Regions from separate parts of the Clostridium fermenticellae genome, predicted to be linked through region 1. Evidence: riboswitches for the same ligand, from Rfam matches in the RefSeq annotation. Region 1 holds a riboswitch; the other holds the start of a gene.
The links. Region 1 has a riboswitch for FMN ahead of ribD (bifunctional diaminohydroxyphosphoribosylaminopyrimidine deaminase/5-amino-6-(5-phosphoribosylamino)uracil reductase RibD). Riboswitches for the same ligand answer to the same signal wherever they lie in the genome.

Region 1 (9,475 bases):
GCAGACGGCACGTTAAAGAAGATTTCAGAAAAATATTTTAATGAAGATATAAGTGTAGAAAAGAAATAACTTGTATATATGGGAGTAATAATATGAATGACAATGTAAAATATATAGCGGATTTGTTTAAATCTATAATAAAGTATACACCTCTTGATGTATCAATAGCAATTCTTTCAATGGCATTTGCCGTTGTGATTGGACTTTTAATTGCACTTATAAGAAATAATAAAATACCAGTTTTATCACAGCTTGCGTCTTTTTATGTATTATTTTTTAGAGCAGTGCCAACGCTTGTAGAATTGTTTTTAATTTATTATGGGTTACCACAATTGTTTAAGAGTTTCTCAAGTATGAATGCATTTACAGCATCAATTATAGGACTTAGTTTAAAAGAATCTGCATATCTTGGAGAAATATTTAGGGCGGCATTAAATTCAGTTGACAAAGGACAGCTTGAAGCTTGTTTGGGTGTTGGCATAAGTAAATTTCAGGCTTATAGAAGAATAATAATTCCGCAGGCTGCATTAAATGCCCTGCCAGCTACAGGAAATACTTTTATCAGCTTGATAAAGGAGACATCTCTTGTATTTACACTAGGAGTTACAGAGTTATTTGCACAAGGTAAAATACTTGCAGCAGCTTCTATGAATTTTTTTCAGACTTATCTGGTTGTAGCAATAATATACTGTTTGCTAGTTGGAATAGCTTCTATTTTTCTAAGGTTTATAGAGAGAAGACTGAGCCGCCCGTATATGATGGTTTAAGGAGTGTTTAAAAATGATAAAAGTGACAAATCTTCATAAGAATTTTGGAGAGTTTACTGCTCTAAATAGTGTTAGCTTAGAAGTAAATGATGGTGAGGTAGTGGCAGTAATAGGGCCTTCTGGGTCAGGGAAATCTACATTACTGCGATGCTTAAATTTACTTGAACAGCCTGATGATGGAATTATTGAGATAGGAGATGTAAGATTTGATGTAAAAAATCATACTAAAAAGGATGTTAAGCTTTTAAGAGACAAAACGGCAATGGTTTTTCAGCATTATAATCTTTTCAAGAATAAGACTGTTTTGGAAAATGTGACAGAAGCTCTTATTTTAAATAAGAAAATGAAATCTAAAGATGCAAAGGAGTTTGCAAGAAAATTTCTTAAAATGGTTAATATTTTAGATAAAGCAGATAAATATCCGGTAACATTATCTGGAGGACAGCAGCAAAGAGTGAGTATCGCAAGGGCTCTTGCTGTTAGTCCATATGCCATTTTACTTGATGAACCTACATCAGCCTTGGATCCAGAGTTAGTATCCGAGGTTCTAGAAGTAATTAAATCAATTGCAGAAAAAAATACAACAATGATTATAGTAACGCATGAAATGAAATTTGCACAAGAGGTTGCAGATAAAGTAGTTTTCATGGTAAATGGAAATATAATAGAAGAGGGAACTTCAAAAGAAGTATTTGGATCCCCGAAAAATGAACGAGCTAAACAATTTTTAAGTAAATTGGACAAAGATTGAAGGAAGAAGGGATAAAACTATGATTGTAGAAAAGGATGAGAGCGAATTTCTTAATAAGTTAATTCAATATAGAAGAGAACTTCATAAGTATCCGGAATTGTCAATGAAGGAATTTGAAACTACAAAACGTATTAAAAAGTGGCTCAAAGAAAATAATATAGAAATAATAGATTTACCATTAAAAGTTGGTGTGGTGGCTCAAATAAAAGGTAAGTATGAAGGGAAAACGATAGCGTTGAGAGCAGATATTGATGCACTTCCTATTAACGAGGAAACTGGATTTGATTTTTCATCTGTAAATTCTGGTGTTATGCATGCTTGTGGACATGATTTCCATATGGCATCCATACTTGGAGCTGCTATTATTTTAAATGAGAAGAAATCTGAATTACATGGTACAGTTCGCATAATTTTTCAACCGGCTGAAGAAATCGCACAGGGGGCAAAATTTGTATATGAACATGGAGTATTGGATGGTGTGGATGCTATATTTGGAATGCATAATAGACCGGATCTCGAAGTTGGAACTATAGGAGTAAAGGATGGACCATTAATGGCAAGTGTGGACAGATTTGAAATTGATGTTATTGGTCTTGGCGGACATGCTGGAATGCCGCATGATTGCATTGATCCAATAGTTGTATCAAGTCAGATAGTTTCAGCAATGCAGGCAATTGTAAGCAGAAATTTAAATCCATTTGACAATGCGGTCATAAGTGTAACACGACTCCAATCAGGGAATACATGGAATGTAATTCCTGATAAAGCTGAATTAGAAGGTACAGTCAGGACATTTCAAAATGATATGCGTGAGAAGATAAAAGACCTAATGAAACGTACAGCAGAGGGAATAGCAAAGGCATATGGTGCAAAGATAAAATTCAGATGGTTTTCTTATTTGCCTGTTGTAGATAATGACCCTCAATTTGAAGGCATTGCCCGTGAATCAGCAGAAGAACTTGGGTATAAAACAGTTTATGCAGAGCGCAATCTTGGTGGAGAGGACTTTGCATTTTATCAGGAAAAAATACCAGGATTTTTTGTCTGGGTAGGTGTTCAAGGAAGTGAAGAATGGCATCAACCTTCGTATAACTTGAAGGAAGAAGCGTTGACTGTAGCAGCAAATTATTTCTCTAATTTAGCAATCAAGGTGCTTGATAAATGGAATCTGACAAAAATCAGTTGACAAGATCTAATAAGTGATTTATAGTAAAGTTGAAGTCAATAATAAAATTTAATATTGTAACTTTCAGGGCAGGGTGAAATTCCCGATCGGCGGTAAAGTCCGCAAGCTTGTTTAAAGCATGAACTGGTTAAATTCCGGTACCGACAGTAAAGTCTGGATGGAAGAAAGTAGGTTAGTAGTTAAGGTATCTTAGCCTTATTTTACTATTTTTGTAGTTTATAAAAGCCCTTGAAGTTTTTTCTTCAAGGGCTTATTTTATTGAATCGGCGCTGATTTAAAATATATTTATGAGAAGGTATGTATATTGGATGTAGAAAAAAATAAATTAGATGTGTATTATATGAGAAAAGCTCTTGAACTAGCAAAGAAAGGATATGGAAAGGTGTCACCAAATCCAGTTGTTGGTGCTGTTATTGTCAAAGGCGGTAAGATAATTGGACAAGGATATCATAAATTTTATGGCGGTCCTCATGCGGAGGTATATGCATTAAAAGAAGCTGGAGACAATGCAAAGGGTGCTGTAATATATGTAACGCTTGAGCCATGTTCACACTATGGTAAAACTCCACCTTGTGCAGAAGCTCTCTTGAGAGCTGGAATAAAGAAGGCAGTTATAGCAATGTCTGATCCCAATCCTCTGGTTTCAGGGGGAGGAATTGAAATTTTGCAGAATGACGGTATAGAAGTTGAAGTTGGATTGCTTGAAGATGAAGCCAGGGATATGAATAAGGTATTTCTAAAATATATAACGACAAAATCCCCTTTTGTAATACTAAAATGGGCAATGACTTTAGACGGCAAAATAGCTACAGTTAAAGGGGAATCTAAGTGGATAACCTCCACAGAAACAAGGTATTATGTACACCAAATTAGAAATAAAGTTATGGGAATAATGGTTGGAATAAATACTGTTAAAAAAGATAATCCACTTTTGACAACAAGACTAGATAAAGAAGGTATAAGTCCTAAGGCTATCATACTTGATTCTAAACTTAAAATATCATTAGATTCTAAAATCTTAAGAACAATTAATGAAAGAGAAGTAATAATAGCTTGCACTCAAAATATTGATTATAAGAAAAAATTAGAATTAGAGAAAATGGGGGTTAGTCTTATAATAATTCCTGAAGATGATTTCGGTAGAGTTGATTTAAGCTGTCTGATTAAAAAACTTGGCGATTATGGAATCGATAGTATTTTAATAGAAGGAGGAAGCGAGGTTAGTTTTTCTGCGATAAACTCCGGAGCTGTAGATGAGGTTATTTGTTTTATATCACCTAAAATTTTTGGAGGGGATAAGGCCAAAACTCCAGTAGGTGGAAGTGGGTTTAGTAAAATTATAGAATCTAAAAAACTGAAAAGATTGAAGATTGAAAAAATTTCTGAAGATATAATGATAACAGGATATTTATAGTTCTTGTGTAGAGAAGAGGCGGTGAGTGACTTGTTTACAGGTCTTATAGAGGAAATTGGAGAAGTAAGCGGTGTTTTTAATGGGACAAAATCGGCACGGATAGTTATAAATGCAAATAAAATCTTACATGACATTAAAGTTGGTGACAGTATTGCTGTGAATGGAGTCTGCCTTACAGTTACAGATTTTTCTCTTAATAAATTTTCTGCAGATGTAATGCCTGAGACTTTGAGAAAAAGCAGCCTTGGAAAATTAAAAATCGGAAGTAAGGTAAATCTTGAAAGAGCGATGGCTGCATGTGGTAGATTTGGCGGACATATTGTAAGTGGACATATAGATGGAACCGGAAAGGTATTAAGAATTGAGAAAGAGGATACAGCAATATGGATTAGTATAGGTGCAAGTTTAGATTTGCTTAAGTATATTGTCCTTAAAGGATCCATTACATTAGATGGTGTTAGTCTTACTGCAGCGTATGTAGATAAAAATTTGTTTAAGGTATCTATTATCCCACATACCAAAGAACAAACGACCCTTATTACAAAAAATATAGGGGATGAGCTTAATATAGAATGTGATGTTATAGCAAAATATATTGAAAAACTGATAAAGTTTGATGAAAAATCAACTGAAAATAATTTAAGCATAACAGAAGAGACTCTAATAAGAACAGGTTTTATTTAAAATTTTATTTAAAGATGGAGGAATTTAAAATGAGTTATAAATTTAATAGTATAGAGGAAGCTATAGTGGATATAAGGGAAGGTAAAATGGTGGTTGTAGTTGATGATGAGAATCGTGAAAATGAAGGAGATCTTATAATAGCAGCAGATAAGGTGACACATGAAAGTATAAATTTTATGTCTAAATATGCAAGAGGTCTTATATGTGTACCTATGGATGGAAAGAGACTTGAACATTTAGGAATAGAACATATGGTAGAGAAAAATACGGATAATTTTTGTACGGCATTTACTGTATCTGTTGATGCAGATAGTACTACAACAGGAATATCAGCATTTGATAGGGCACTTACAGTACAAAAATTGATTTCTGCAGATAGTAAGCCTCAGGATTTTAGAAAACCTGGACATATGTTTCCACTTAAGGCTAAAGAAGGTGGAGTGCTTGTAAGAACTGGACATACAGAAGCGGCAGTTGATCTTTCACGTTTAGCTGGATTATCACCTGCTGGTGTGATTTGTGAAATAATGAAATCAGATGGTACTATGGCAAGGGTTCCAGAATTAATGGAATTTGTGTGTGAACATGGTTTGAAGATAATTACTGTGGCAGATCTTGCTAAGTATAGAATTAGAACTGAAAAGCTTGTTAAAAAAGTAGTTGAAGCGAAGCTTCCAACCAAGTTTGGAGACTTTAAAATAATAGCTTATGAAAGTACTATAACACATGAGCAGCATATAGCTCTTGTAAAGGGTGATAAATTTTCTGAAGAAGATACACTTGTAAGAATACATTCAGAATGTTTTACAGGTGATGTATTGCATTCACTTAGATGTGATTGTGGTGATCAGCTTATAGCCTCATTAAAGCAAATAGATCAAGAGGGAAAAGGAGTATTACTTTATTTAGATCAAGAAGGAAGAGGGATAGGTCTTATAAACAAGCTTAAAGCTTATGTACTACAGGAACAGGGTATGGATACTGTTGAGGCAAATATAGCGCTTGGATTTAAGGCTGATCTTAGAGATTACAGCATAGCGTATCAAATCCTTAAAGATCTTGGGGTTACTAAGGTAAGACTTATGACTAATAACCCTAAAAAAATAATTGGACTTTCAAGATATGGAATTGATGTTACAGAAAGAGTACCTGTACAGGTTGAATATTCAAAGCAAAGCATCAATTATATGAAGACTAAAAAAGAAAAGATGGGGCACATATTGAGCATATGATATCCCAAATAAGATCATATTTACATGGAGGTATTTATTTATGAAAGTTTATGAAGGAAAATTAACAGCAGAAAATTTAAGGATTGGAATAGTTATTGCAAGATTTAATGAATTTATAAGTTCCAAACTTCTAGATGGAGCTTTAGATTGCCTTAGGAGACATGGCACTTTAGATGATAACATAGAAGTCAGCTGGGTACCCGGTGCTTTTGAAATTCCACTAACAGCGAAAAAGATGGCTGTAGCTAAGAAGTATGATGCAGTAATATGCTTGGGAGCGGTTATAAGAGGGGCAACACCTCATTTTGATTATGTTTCGAATGAAGTATCAAAAGGAGTTGCACAGGTTAGTCTTAATTCAGAAATACCTGTAATATTCAGCGTATTAACAACAGATAATATAGAACAAGCTATAGAAAGGGCAGGAACTAAATCCGGGAATAAAGGCTATGATGGTGCAATGGCAGCCATAGAAATGGCAAATTTATTAACTCAAATATAGAATTTCTAGTTTGCACTTAGCTTATATTTGCCTACATATAAGCCAATATGTAAGCTAGAAATTCTATGTAATATATTGTCTAAAAAGTTAGTTTACACTCCGGGATATGTTACCAAACTTCAGTACTTAAAATACTTTTAATAATTTTAAGGTCCGGTATTTTGAAAATCTAATAAACATTGATAAACTCGCTATGCTCAGACAGTATCAATGTTTATAGATTTTCTAAAATACTTCGCCAGGAATTATAGTAAAAGTATTTAATGTACTTTCATTTTGGTAACATATCTCTGCGCGTAAACTAACTTTTTAAGTAAAACCATACATAAAATTTCTAGTTCACAGATATTTAGCACTTAGATTCCAGTGAAAGATTTATTTTAGAGCAATAAGTTCATAGATTATCTCATACCATATAAAACTTTTACGGCAACGGCAAGTGACATTATTACAAAAATAGGTTTTATTACTTTTGAACCTTTTTTAAGTGCAAAGCCTGTTCCAAATTTTGCACCAATTATCATGCATATTGCGACAGGTATACCAATTTTAAAATACACCTGACCTTTAATTATAAAAAGTACGAGTGAGGTTATATTACTTGTAAAATTTAGAAACTTCGCATTCCCGGCTGCCCGCAGAAAATCAAATTTATATATACCTATTAGTCCGAAAATTAAAAATGAACCTGTACCTGGTCCGAAAAAACCATCATAAAATCCCAAACTAAATGCAAGGAAAATGCCTAAGAATAAATTCTTTTTATTTAAAGATTCAAATCTATCTTCAAGCCCGACTGTTTTTGAGAAGAAACTGTATACACCAACAAATAATATTAAAATTAGTACTATTGTGTTTAGATATTTAGCATCTATCATAAGAACAGTATTAACACCTAGAATGGCACCAATTAGAGTAAATGGAAACAGAAATTTTACTATTTTAAAATCGACTTTTCCAGATGATATAAATTTGATTGAACTTGAAAATGATGCGAATGTAGATGAGAATTTATTAGTACCCAAAGCAATGTGAGCAGGGACTCCAGCAAATAAAAAGGCAGGTACGCTTATAATCCCGCCGCCGCCTACTATTGAGTCAACAAAAGCTGCGACAAATCCGGCAAAGCATAAAAATAATAGAGATATAGACATATAAACACCTTCTGTCAGATAAACTTGATTTTAATTCTATCATATTAGTATGTTAATTATCAATTTATACCTGTGATAAGTTCTATAAGAATTTTATTGTTCATATTTATCTTTAGATGATTTATTAAGGAGTGTATATTTTGAAGTATAGATTTTCAGACAATAATAATCCAATAGCAATAGGAACTTTTATTCAACCTGATATGGTGATTAATTGGAGTGATTCAAAGTGGCAAAAAGAATTAAAATATTTAAAAGAAGTTAAAATGAAGTATCTAATAATGAATACATTTATTGCAAGCAATGGAAAGGTAAGAAGAGTATATAAGACATCTATAGAAGGTCAGGGCAGAGCAGGAGAAAATGATGTCATTGAAAGGTGCTTAAAGAATTCTAAAAAATATGGATTTAAAGTATTTCTTGGAATTGATTATGATGAAAAATGGTGGCATTATGGGCCGAGGAATCCCGGGTGGTTATATGACAGAATGAATAACGGGAATCTTGCAATAAAAGAATTGTACGAACGATATCATGAAAAATATAAAGACAGCTTTTATGGATGGTATTTTGTGTATGAAGTAGACAATCTTAATTTTAAAAACCATAAAGATTTTGAAATATTGTCAAATGCTTTAAATACAAACTTAAATTATATGGATACAAATGGTATGAGGCTTCCGTTAATGTTATCTCCTTTCATGAATTCTAAGTATTCTACTCCAAAGACTTATGCAGAAAATTGGAAGTACTTTTTTGAAAGAACAAATTTTAAAACCGGAGATATTTTCTCACCACAGGACTCAGTTGGCGGTGGAGGATTAAAAATAGATGAAGTACATGATTGGTTTTATGCTCTTGGTGAAGCTGTAAAATACAATAGCAATCTTACATTTTGGGCAAATACTGAAACATTTGATCATACTAACTGGTCAAGTGCCCCTATGAAGAGATTTATAGATCAGATGAGAATTGAAAGTTTCTTTGTAAGTGGAATAATTAGTTTCTCATACAGTCATTATTATAGTCCGAATAATATAAATTCTGGTTTTCACAGTGCCTATAAGAAATACGTATATAAGCATAGAATATGTGATAAAAAACCTTATCCACCTAAATGGATGAAAGTAACGCGTATTGGCAATAATAAAATTTTAATTCAATGGGAAGTAAGTAAAAACCTGGCAGGGTATAAGATATTTTGTGATGGGTTTGAAATAGCCTCATTATCAGTTCAGAGAAAATATGGTGGTAATAATGAAGTTATGGGAAGACTAATCTATAGATCGGGTTATAAAGAGTGTGTATATACGATAAAATCTTTTGATTTTTGGGGTAATATATCTGATGCATTGATAGGAAATGATATAATGTGAATATGTTAATAAATTATGTATAGTAAGTTAATAATTTATAAAAATGCTTGTGTATAAATTTTAAAATGGGGGATAACTATTTACAGAATTAAAATAGTATAGCATAATATATTTGATACTAAAAATCGTTTTTTAATGAACTATGGTTAAAATAGTATAATCATATTTTTTAATACTTATGATTCTATATGTTAAAAGGCGAAAAAATTTAGGAGGAATAAGAATGTCAGAAAAAGATGAGGCTAATGAAAATATAGTGATAAATAATGAAGAAGAAGCCAAGCAAGAATTTTTAGAAGAACTTAGAAATAAAAACTTAGAACAGACAATTCAACTTAAAAAAATACAAGAGGCTATAAATCAAAAACTCAAAGAAAAAGAAGATGAGAAAAAGAGAAAAGAAGAAGCA
Region 2 (9,475 bases), 430 kb from region 1:
TATATTATACCCCATATCCTGAAGTTGACTATTAATCGTACTCTTGTCCTTATTTAGGAACCTGACCCAGTCAGAATCACATTTTATATCAACCTTCATGTTTAATCCATTTACGATAATATAAGCATCTACAATCCCGATATTTTGAGTATTTACTGATGCTGCTATCTTCAAATCGGTAGAGTCTAGCTTTTTACTATCTCTTCTGTTATCTTTTATCATAAGTTTAAAATTATATTCATGATTATCTATATTCAATGGAAGATCCATATAATAATATTGGTTTGAAACTGTATTAAACACTTTAAAGTCATTGATATTCTTATTCAAAACATTAGTTATATTATTATAATTCCCCAAATCTCCATCATTGTTTTGATCTATAACAGTTTTTATTATATCCTTTATATTCTCAGTTTTTTCATTTATCTGCTGTTTTACTTTATCAGCCAATATATCTATATTAGTAATGCTAGGCTTTACACTTTTCTGCCCACTAGAATTAATATTCTTAAATATAACTGAAGATTCATTCTCTACAATTTCTGATTTATCTTTAAAACTAATGTCCTGAGTCTTTTCTTCCAATTTAGTATCATCAATAGAAGCAGACACTTCGCTTTGGACATTTTTATTACTTTCAGAAATGATATCTTGCTCCCCTTCTTTTAGTGTATTTTTAAAAATATTAGTTTGTACATTTTCCTTACCGGAATTTCGTCCTAATAATTCCGTCTTACTAATATCTTCTCCTTCTTGATAATATTTTTCTTCTTCCTTGCCTGATATTATGTTTATATTTTTTCCTAAAAAAGAAGTTTCTTTTGCATTATTAACATTAATGCTTTCATGATTTATAGAATTATTTATATCCTCAGCATTATTATATATCTTAAGTGACCCTTTAAAAACTTCATTAAAGCTTTTTATATTTTCCTTAGTTAAATCTATCTTATTTTCCATAAAAGTTAGAATTTCATCTGCCGATAAATTCTTAAGCTCACTAAAAAAGCTTTTAAGTTCAGTTTCTATTACTTTCGCCCCATTACTATTTTCCGGTACATTTTTACTCCTTATATAGTTATTTATAAAATTATCAGCCTGCTTCGGACTGTCATTTAATTTATCAATAAAATCCGTAAATGTTTTCATATATGATATATTATCCTTAGTAAGAGGTATATCATGTTTTACCATTTTATAAAATACCTTATAATCATCTTTTGTAATATTCATATCAGATTTTGAAAATATAAAATCAAGGGATTCATTTATGCTGCTTTCACTTGAGGAATCCTTAGAATCAGCAACTATTTTTAATTTAATTTGTCCATCTTCATAACCCTCAACCTGAAATTTTATTAAACCATCCGGGAGCTTATCTAAATTATTTTCAAGTTTCGCAGAAAACTTCCATCCATCAAGAAGTTTTAAAAGTACATCTCCCTCTAACCTTTTTACATCTACTACCCGTGCCAAAAAATTCTGTCCAACTTCAAATGTCAAATTCTTAAAAAGCCTTCTGGTATTTATGTCATAGGCTCCACTTACGTTCCATATTCCGGACATATCTATCAACTCCAACCTTACAATTTCACTTATAACTCTATATATTATCGTTTATGGATATATTGAATTCATATATTATACATATTATTTTCTAATAAAAATAGGATATTTTCAAATTACTCTTACTAAGAAAATCTGAAAACATCCTAATTAGTGTTTTTTAAAAATTAGTTATTCTTAACAAGTTCCTTTGTGCTTTCATCATGTAATATAGGTGACACACTCTTATAGACAACCATAGTAAGTACTAACAGTATTACACCCTTTATCAAGTTAAATGGAGCTATTGCCCATACTATAACACCGTTTAAATCTGTTACAGCTGGATTTATCTTGCTCGTCATAGCTATTATCGCACTTATAGGAAAATTAAGTACCTTTTCATACAAAGGCAAAAATATTACATAATTAAGTATACTCGCTGCAATTGTCATAAGAAGTGAACCTGAAATCAAACCATATACTGCTGTTTTTTTACTCTTTTTCATTTTATATATATATCCCGCTGTAAATACTAACACAGAACCGACTAAAAAATTAGCAAGTTCTCCAATGAATGCCGTTTTGCCATCAAAGACTCCATGAAGAATATTCTTAACTAGTTCTATTGCCACACCAGCTGAAGGACCAAGAGCAAAGGAACCAATCAAAGCTGGCAAATCACTTATATCCATCTGAAGAAATGATGGGAAGATCGGTATAGCCACTTCTATAAACATTAATATAAAACCAATTACACTAAGCAGCGATATTTTTACAAGCCTGTTTAACTTATCTCTTTTCATTTTACACCCTCCAATAAATATAATTTTGCAATAAATTTGATCTTTTATTCTGCGTATTATAAATAAAAAAATTTTAATACTACTAGAAGGTGGCAGTATAAATAATGCCCTGACTAGAATTTAAGTCAGGGCAAACAAACATATATATACTCATCCTTCTTCCATCCAGACTTTACTGTCGGCTTTGGAATTTCACCAAATCATACCTCATTTAAGGCTCGCGGGCTTTACCGCCGGTGGGGACTTTCACCCCGCCCCGAAGATCAAAAACTATTAACTTTTATGAATCTATTATAATACAAGCTTTCTAAAAATTCAATATGGTATAATAGACAATAGTCTATAATTATTAATTTTTCATACTTAAAGATATTCTTTTCCTCTTAATATCAACATCAATTATAGTTACATTAACTATATCTCCAACTTTGACTACATCAAGCGGATGTTTAACAAATTTGTCTGAAAGTTGGCTTATATGAACTAATCCATCCTGGTGAACTCCTATATCTACAAATGCCCCAAAATCCGCAACATTTCTAACTGTGCCCATTAATGACATACCCGGTTTGAGTTGATTTATATCAATAATTCCAGTCTTAAATATTGGTTTAGGCATTTCATCTCTTGGATCTCTTCCAGGTTTTTTTATTTCTCTTATTATATCCCTAAGAGTAGGAATTCCTATACCCAGATCCTTAGATAAGCTTTCTATACCCATATCTCTAACCTTATCATCTATATCTTTAAGATTATTGTTTTTTAAACTCTCAATACTGTAATCTAATATTTTTAGCAGCTTTTTAGTTGCTTCATAAGATTCTGGATGTACAGATGTATTATCAAGGGGATCAATGCTTTCCATGACTCTTAAAAATCCTGCACATTGCTCAAATGCCTTTTGACCTAATCTCTTAACCTTTAAAAGTTCTTTTCTGTTTTTAAACTTACCATTTTCTTCCCTATATGCGACTATATTCTTAGCTATTGCTGCATTTATACCAGAAATATATGATAAGAGAGATGGCGTCGCTATATTTAAATCAACACCCACACTGTTAACACAATCTTCTACAACACCTTTTAACGATTCATCCAAGTTTTTCTCGGATACATCATGCTGATATTGTCCTACTCCTATAGATTTAGGATCTATTTTAACAAGTTCAGACAATGGATCCTGTAGTCTTCTAGCTATTGATATAGCCCCCCTTAAGGATACGTTTATATCAGGATACTCTTCAGTTGCAAGTTCAGATGCTGAATATACAGATGCTCCAGCTTCAGACACTATAACATAGTATAACTCTCTTCCCTTTTCTTTTTTAACTTCCTCTATTAATCTCATTATAACTTCTTCCGATTCCCTACTTGCCGTACCATTTCCGAGCGATATTACATCCACATTATATTTATAAATAAGCTCTTTTAATTTCTTTATTGAGCCCTCGACATCATTCTGTGGTGCTGTTGCATAAACAGTAGCAGTATCTAATAGTTTACCTGTATCATCAAGTACTGCTATTTTACAGCCTGTTCTAAATCCAGGGTCATATCCAAGCACAACCTTATCTTTTATAGGTGGCTGCATCAAAAGAGCTTTTAGATTTTCACTAAATATTCTTATAGCTCCTTCTTCACCCTTTTCTGTAAGCTCTGATCTTATTTCCCTCTCTATAGATGGATATATAAGCCTTTTGAGTGAATCCTTTATACTTTCTTCTATATAAGTATCTGTAATTTTATTGTCCTTCATACACCTTGATTTCAAATATTCTATTATACTATCTAGATTACAAGTTATTTTTACAGATAGAATTTTTTCTCTTTCTCCTCTATTTATAGCTAAAATTCTATGCGCTGGAATATTTTTTACTGCCTCTTTATAATCGTAATAGACCTCATAAGTTGTAGATTCTTTACTATCACCCCTGGTCTCAATTATTCCATTTTGATTAACAAACCTTCTTATCCATTTTCTATATTCCGCATTATCAGATATTTTTTCACTTATTATATCCACGGCCCCGTAAATTGCTTCTTCTGCAGATCTTACTTTCTTTTCTTCATCTACAAACTGTAATGCATATTTTCTTATGTCATCTTTAAAATTTCCACACCATATTATATCAGATAAAGGTTTAAGTCCTTTTCCTTCAGCAATAGTGGCTCTTGTTCTCTTCTTTGGTTTATATGGTCTATATATATCTTCAACTTCAGTTAAAGTATCACATTTAAGTATATCATTTTCTAAATCCTGCGTTAATTTTTCTTGTTCATCTATTAATCTTATAACATCTTCTTTTCTAGATTCTAAATTTCTAAGATAAGTAAGCCTTTCAAATAAATTTCGAAGTACGATATCACTTATGGAACCTGTCATTTCCTTTCTGTATCTAGCAATGAATGGAACAGTATTTCCGCTATCTAATAATTCAACTATATTTTTCGTGTATTTTTTATTAAGTTTAAATTCCTCTGAGAGTTTATCAATTATGTTATTCATATTTACCTCCTAAATTTTATAGGTTATATAAGTTTTTCACATCTAATATATATAAAAGTATAATTCAATAAATGAAAAAAGGAAATTTTAGATATGAAAAAAAACTTAATTTTATTTTCTACAGTTTTGTCTCTACTAATATTAAACTTAAGTTTAAGTCTATGTTTATCAGTACATCAATTTAATTCTGGTTCAGTAAAGCAAAACATAAATTACCTTTCTAGTGATAATTTTAAAGGAAGACTGGGTGGAACACTAGAAAATGCAGAAGTTTCTCTTTATATAAGAGACTATTTTAAAAAAAACAATATAATGCCTTACAGTGGAAGTTACTTTGAAGCATTTAATACTATGTATCCTCATAGACTGGACGGAAATCCATACCTAAGGGTTACAGACAGTAATGGATTCATTGTAAAAAATTATAGATATTCCATCGACTTTAAAGAAGATCTAATAAATTTCAGATGTAACAGGATAAACTTCAGCAAAAAAAATGCATCAAGTATATTAGGTTCATATTTGAATGTATTTAATGGAGATGACCATTTCTTATTTTATACACCAGAAGATAATAAACTTACATTTAGAAGTTCTTTTGTAAGCAATACTGCAGTAAGCATGTATATAATGGTTACCAAAAATACATTAATAGATATGAGAAAATACTTGAATAATGGTTTTAATATAGATTGTTATATACCCTTTGAATCAAAACAAACTTCTTTAAATAATGTAATTGGCACTATAAGAGGTATTCATCCAAATAAACCTCCTCTTATACTGTGTGCACACTTTGATCATGTGGGCAGTGATCTTAGTAATAATATATATAATGGAGCCCTTGATAACGCTTCTGGAATATCATTTATGCTGGAACTTGGCAAATATATTACTTCTTTAGGCACGCCTGATAGAAATATAATATTAGTCGGTTTCAATGCAGAAGAATTTGGCTGCCTTGGTTCTAAAGCATTTGTCTTAAAAAATCTTAACAATATAAAAGACAGTACTGTATTTAACTTCGATATGATAGGCGGCAATTTTTCAAAACCAATCTATATAATGGGCGGTAAAAAGGATTCAAATAAAACAAGGCTAATACACGAGATTTCATCTATCTGTCAAAAATATAATATAAATTTTAGTTATTTATTTGAAGATTCAAGTGATCATGAATTTTTTAGAAAAAATAATATATCCGCGGTAACTCTAAGTGACAGTGATGCTTCAAGAATTCACACATTATATGATAAGTCCAATTTAATAGATATAAAATCAATTGATAGATGCTTTAAAGTAATGAATCCGGAGATCATACATTATGCATTTCCTAATAATATTATGCTCGTATACTACAAGCAGATATTATGTGTTTCTATATTAACCTCAATAATATTTTTAAAATTACTTTTTAAATCAAACTAAACTAAATATAGAGCTTAAGTTAAGCCCTATATTTAATTCATATATTCTATTTTGCCTCTTGTTTTAGATAAGCATTTATAAACTCATCAATTTCTCCATCCATAACAGAATTTATATTGCTTGTTTCCATTCCTGTCCTATGATCTTTAACAAGATTATAAGGATGAAATACATAAGATCTTATCTGGCTTCCCCATCCCATGTCTTTAAGCTCTCCTGCCAAATCTTCTATCTTTTCTTTATGAAGTCTTTCTTTTAATTCTACAAGTTTTGCCTTAAGCATTCTAAGCGCCTGTTCCTTATTATGGTGCTGGCTTCTTTCATTTTGGCACTGTACTATTATACCTGTGGGTATATGAGTTATTCTGATTGCAGATTCAGTTTTATTAACATGCTGACCACCTGCACCACTTGATCTATAAGTATCCACCTTTATATCCTCAGGTCTTATAAAAATATCTTGATTTTTCGTAAGTTCAGGCAGCACTTCCACCGAGGCAAATGAGGTTTGTCTTTTTCCATTTGCATTGAATGGAGAAATTCTAACTAGTCTGTGTATTCCTTTTTCAGCTTTTAAATATCCATATGCAAATTCTCCAGTAACCTTAAGCGTTACACTTTTTATCCCAGCATCGTCTGCGGGCAAACTATCTACTATTTCTGCCCCATAGCCTTTCTTTTCAATCCATTTTGTATACATTCTAAATAACATTTGAGTCCAATCCTGTGCGTCTGTACCTCCTACACCAACATGGAGATTCATAATTGCATTATTTTTGTCATATTTTCCGGATAATAAAATTTCAATTTGGAATTTCTCCATTTCAGATTTTATATCATTAACTTCCTTTAATATATCTTTTTGAGCCGATACATCGTCTTCTCCAAATGCCATCTCAGCCAAATCTTTAGCATCTTCTATTCTATCTTTCAAAGAATTATATTTCTCTATTCTATCTTCAAAGAGCTTCTCTTCAGAGGAAATCTTCTGCGCATTATCCGCATCCTGCCAAAAATCTACCTCCTGCATCCTTTCTTGAAGCTCTTCTATTTTGATTTCAAGGGATTCTATGTCAAAGTGAATCCCTTATTTCATTCATGATTTCACCCATATCCGACAGCGAATTCAAAATCTCTTCAAGCTGTATTACCATACAAACACTTCCTTACTCAAATCTTCCGCAGCAATTTTTATATTTCTTTCCACTTCCACATGGACAAGGATCATTTCTTCCTACTGTCTTCTTTTTTCTTATAGGCTGCTTTTTTGTGGTATCTCCATCACTTTGGTTTGTATAAGTTTCTTTAACAATTCTTTCTCTCTCAGGTACCTTCTGCATTTGAACATGAAGTAAATATTTTATAGTATCAAGCCTTATATTATATATCATCTCATCAAACATCTGGCTGCCTTCAAATTGATAAGCCTGAGTCGGATCCTGTTGTTTATATGCAGCAAGGCCTATAGATCTCTTTAGATGTTCCATATCATCTATGTGATCCATCCATCTTGTATCAACAACTCTTAGAAGGATAACCCTCTCAATTTCCCTCATTTGTTCAGAAGTAAATTCTTCTTCTTTTTGTGCATATATCTTCTCACCAATTTCAACGTATTTATCAATTATCTCCTCATTGGACAAATTCATAAGTTCATCAGCAGATACACTATCTTTTTCAACGAAAACTTCTTCCATATATTTTACTAAATCTTTTATTTCATCTTCAAATTCTTCTTCGACTCCAGATATATGAGAATTAACTATATCGGAAACTAAACCTTTAATCATCTCCTGTATCTGATCTTTTAAATCTATTCCTTCTAATACTTCTGATCTCTGTTTATATATTATTTCTCTTTGTTTATTTATTACATCATCATATTGCACTACTGTTTTTCTTATATCAAAGTTATTTCCTTCAACTTTCTTCTGTGCATTTTCTATAGCGCTGCTTACCATTTTACTCTCTATAGCCTCATCATCGCCAAGTCCGAGTTTTTGCACTATATCCTTTAACTTATCAGAACCAAATATCCTCATAAGATCATCATCAAGAGAAACATAGAATCTTGATGAACCGGGATCTCCCTGACGTCCCGAACGTCCTCTTAACTGATTATCGATTCTCCTTGATTCATGCCTTTCAGTACCTATGATTTTTAGGCCACCTACTTTTACTACATCATCAGTAATCTTAATATCAGTACCACGTCCTGCCATATTTGTTGCAATGGTGACCATACCAAATTCTCCTGCATGGGATATTATTTCTGCTTCCTTCTCATGGAATTTAGCATTTAATACTTGATGAGAAATTCCTTTTCTCTTTAACATATCAGAAAGTAATTCAGATTTTTCTATACTTACAGTACCAACCAACATTGGTTGACCTTTCTTATGTGTCTCAACTATATCTTCAACTATGGCATTAAATTTTCCCTTTGCCGTTTTATATACAATATCTGATAAATCCTGTCTTATTACAGGCTCATGAGTAGGAATAACAATTACATCTAACCCATATATTTCTCTAAATTCATTTTCCTCTGTTAATGCAGTACCTGTCATACCTGAAAGTTTATTAAACATTCTAAAATAATTTTGATATGTAATAGTCGCAAGTGTTTTAGATTCCTTTTCTACCTTGACTCCCTCTTTTGCTTCTATTGCTTGATGGAGGCCGTCACTGTACCTTCTACCTTCCATCATTCTTCCTGTAAATTCATCAACTATAAGGACTTCACCATTCTTTACCATATAGTCCTTATCTCTTTTCATTATATAATTGGCTTTTAGCGCTTGAACTACATGATGCTGTAATTCCATATTTTTTGCATCAGCATAATTGTCAAGTTTAAAAAACTCTTCTGCCTTTTTAATTCCTGCATCCGTTAGCATTACAGCATTAGCCTTTTCATCTACTGTAAAATCGTCCTCTTCAGTTAATGTTTTTGCAAAGTGGTCTGCTATCTTATAAAACTCTGTTGATTTTTCTCCTTCACCAGAAATTATAAGCGGAGTTCTCGCCTCATCTATAAGTATTGAGTCAACCTCATCGACTATAGCAAAATTAAGCCCTCTTTGAACTCTTTCTTCCTTATATATAACCATATTATCTCTAAGGTAATCAAAACCAAATTCACTATTGGTTCCATAAGTTATATCGCATTTATAAGCTTCCTGCC

Region 2: it holds a riboswitch for FMN, as region 1 does, so the genes downstream of both, D4Z93_RS12360 (ECF transporter S component) here and ribD (bifunctional diaminohydroxyphosphoribosylaminopyrimidine deaminase/5-amino-6-(5-phosphoribosylamino)uracil reductase RibD) in region 1, are expected to answer to the same signal.

What each region holds. Positions count from the first base shown of each region.
Region 1 covers NZ_CP032416.1:2,254,290-2,263,764, reverse strand. The annotation lists gene D4Z93_RS10540 (amino acid ABC transporter substrate-binding protein) at 1-69, shown strand, start outside; gene D4Z93_RS10535 (amino acid ABC transporter permease) at 93-767, shown strand; gene D4Z93_RS10530 (amino acid ABC transporter ATP-binding protein) at 781-1,518, shown strand; gene D4Z93_RS10525 (M20 peptidase aminoacylase family protein) at 1,538-2,704, shown strand; FMN riboswitch at 2,760-2,877, shown strand; gene ribD (bifunctional diaminohydroxyphosphoribosylaminopyrimidine deaminase/5-amino-6-(5-phosphoribosylamino)uracil reductase RibD) at 3,045-4,118, shown strand; gene ribE (riboflavin synthase) at 4,149-4,802, shown strand; gene D4Z93_RS10510 (bifunctional 3,4-dihydroxy-2-butanone-4-phosphate synthase/GTP cyclohydrolase II) at 4,832-6,034, shown strand; gene ribH (6,7-dimethyl-8-ribityllumazine synthase) at 6,075-6,536, shown strand; gene D4Z93_RS10500 (TSUP family transporter) at 6,938-7,690, opposite strand; gene D4Z93_RS10495 (DUF4434 domain-containing protein) at 7,831-9,066, shown strand; gene D4Z93_RS10490 (RDD family protein) at 9,290-9,475, shown strand, end outside.
Region 2 covers NZ_CP032416.1:2,682,796-2,692,270, forward strand. The annotation lists gene D4Z93_RS12355 (hypothetical protein) at 1-1,569, opposite strand, end outside; gene D4Z93_RS12360 (ECF transporter S component) at 1,737-2,354, opposite strand; FMN riboswitch at 2,504-2,622, opposite strand; gene D4Z93_RS12365 (Tex family protein) at 2,704-4,860, opposite strand; gene D4Z93_RS12370 (M28 family metallopeptidase) at 4,954-6,288, shown strand; one part of gene prfB (peptide chain release factor 2) at 6,335-7,375, opposite strand; one part of gene prfB (peptide chain release factor 2) at 7,377-7,442, opposite strand; gene secA (preprotein translocase subunit SecA) at 7,455-9,475, opposite strand, start outside.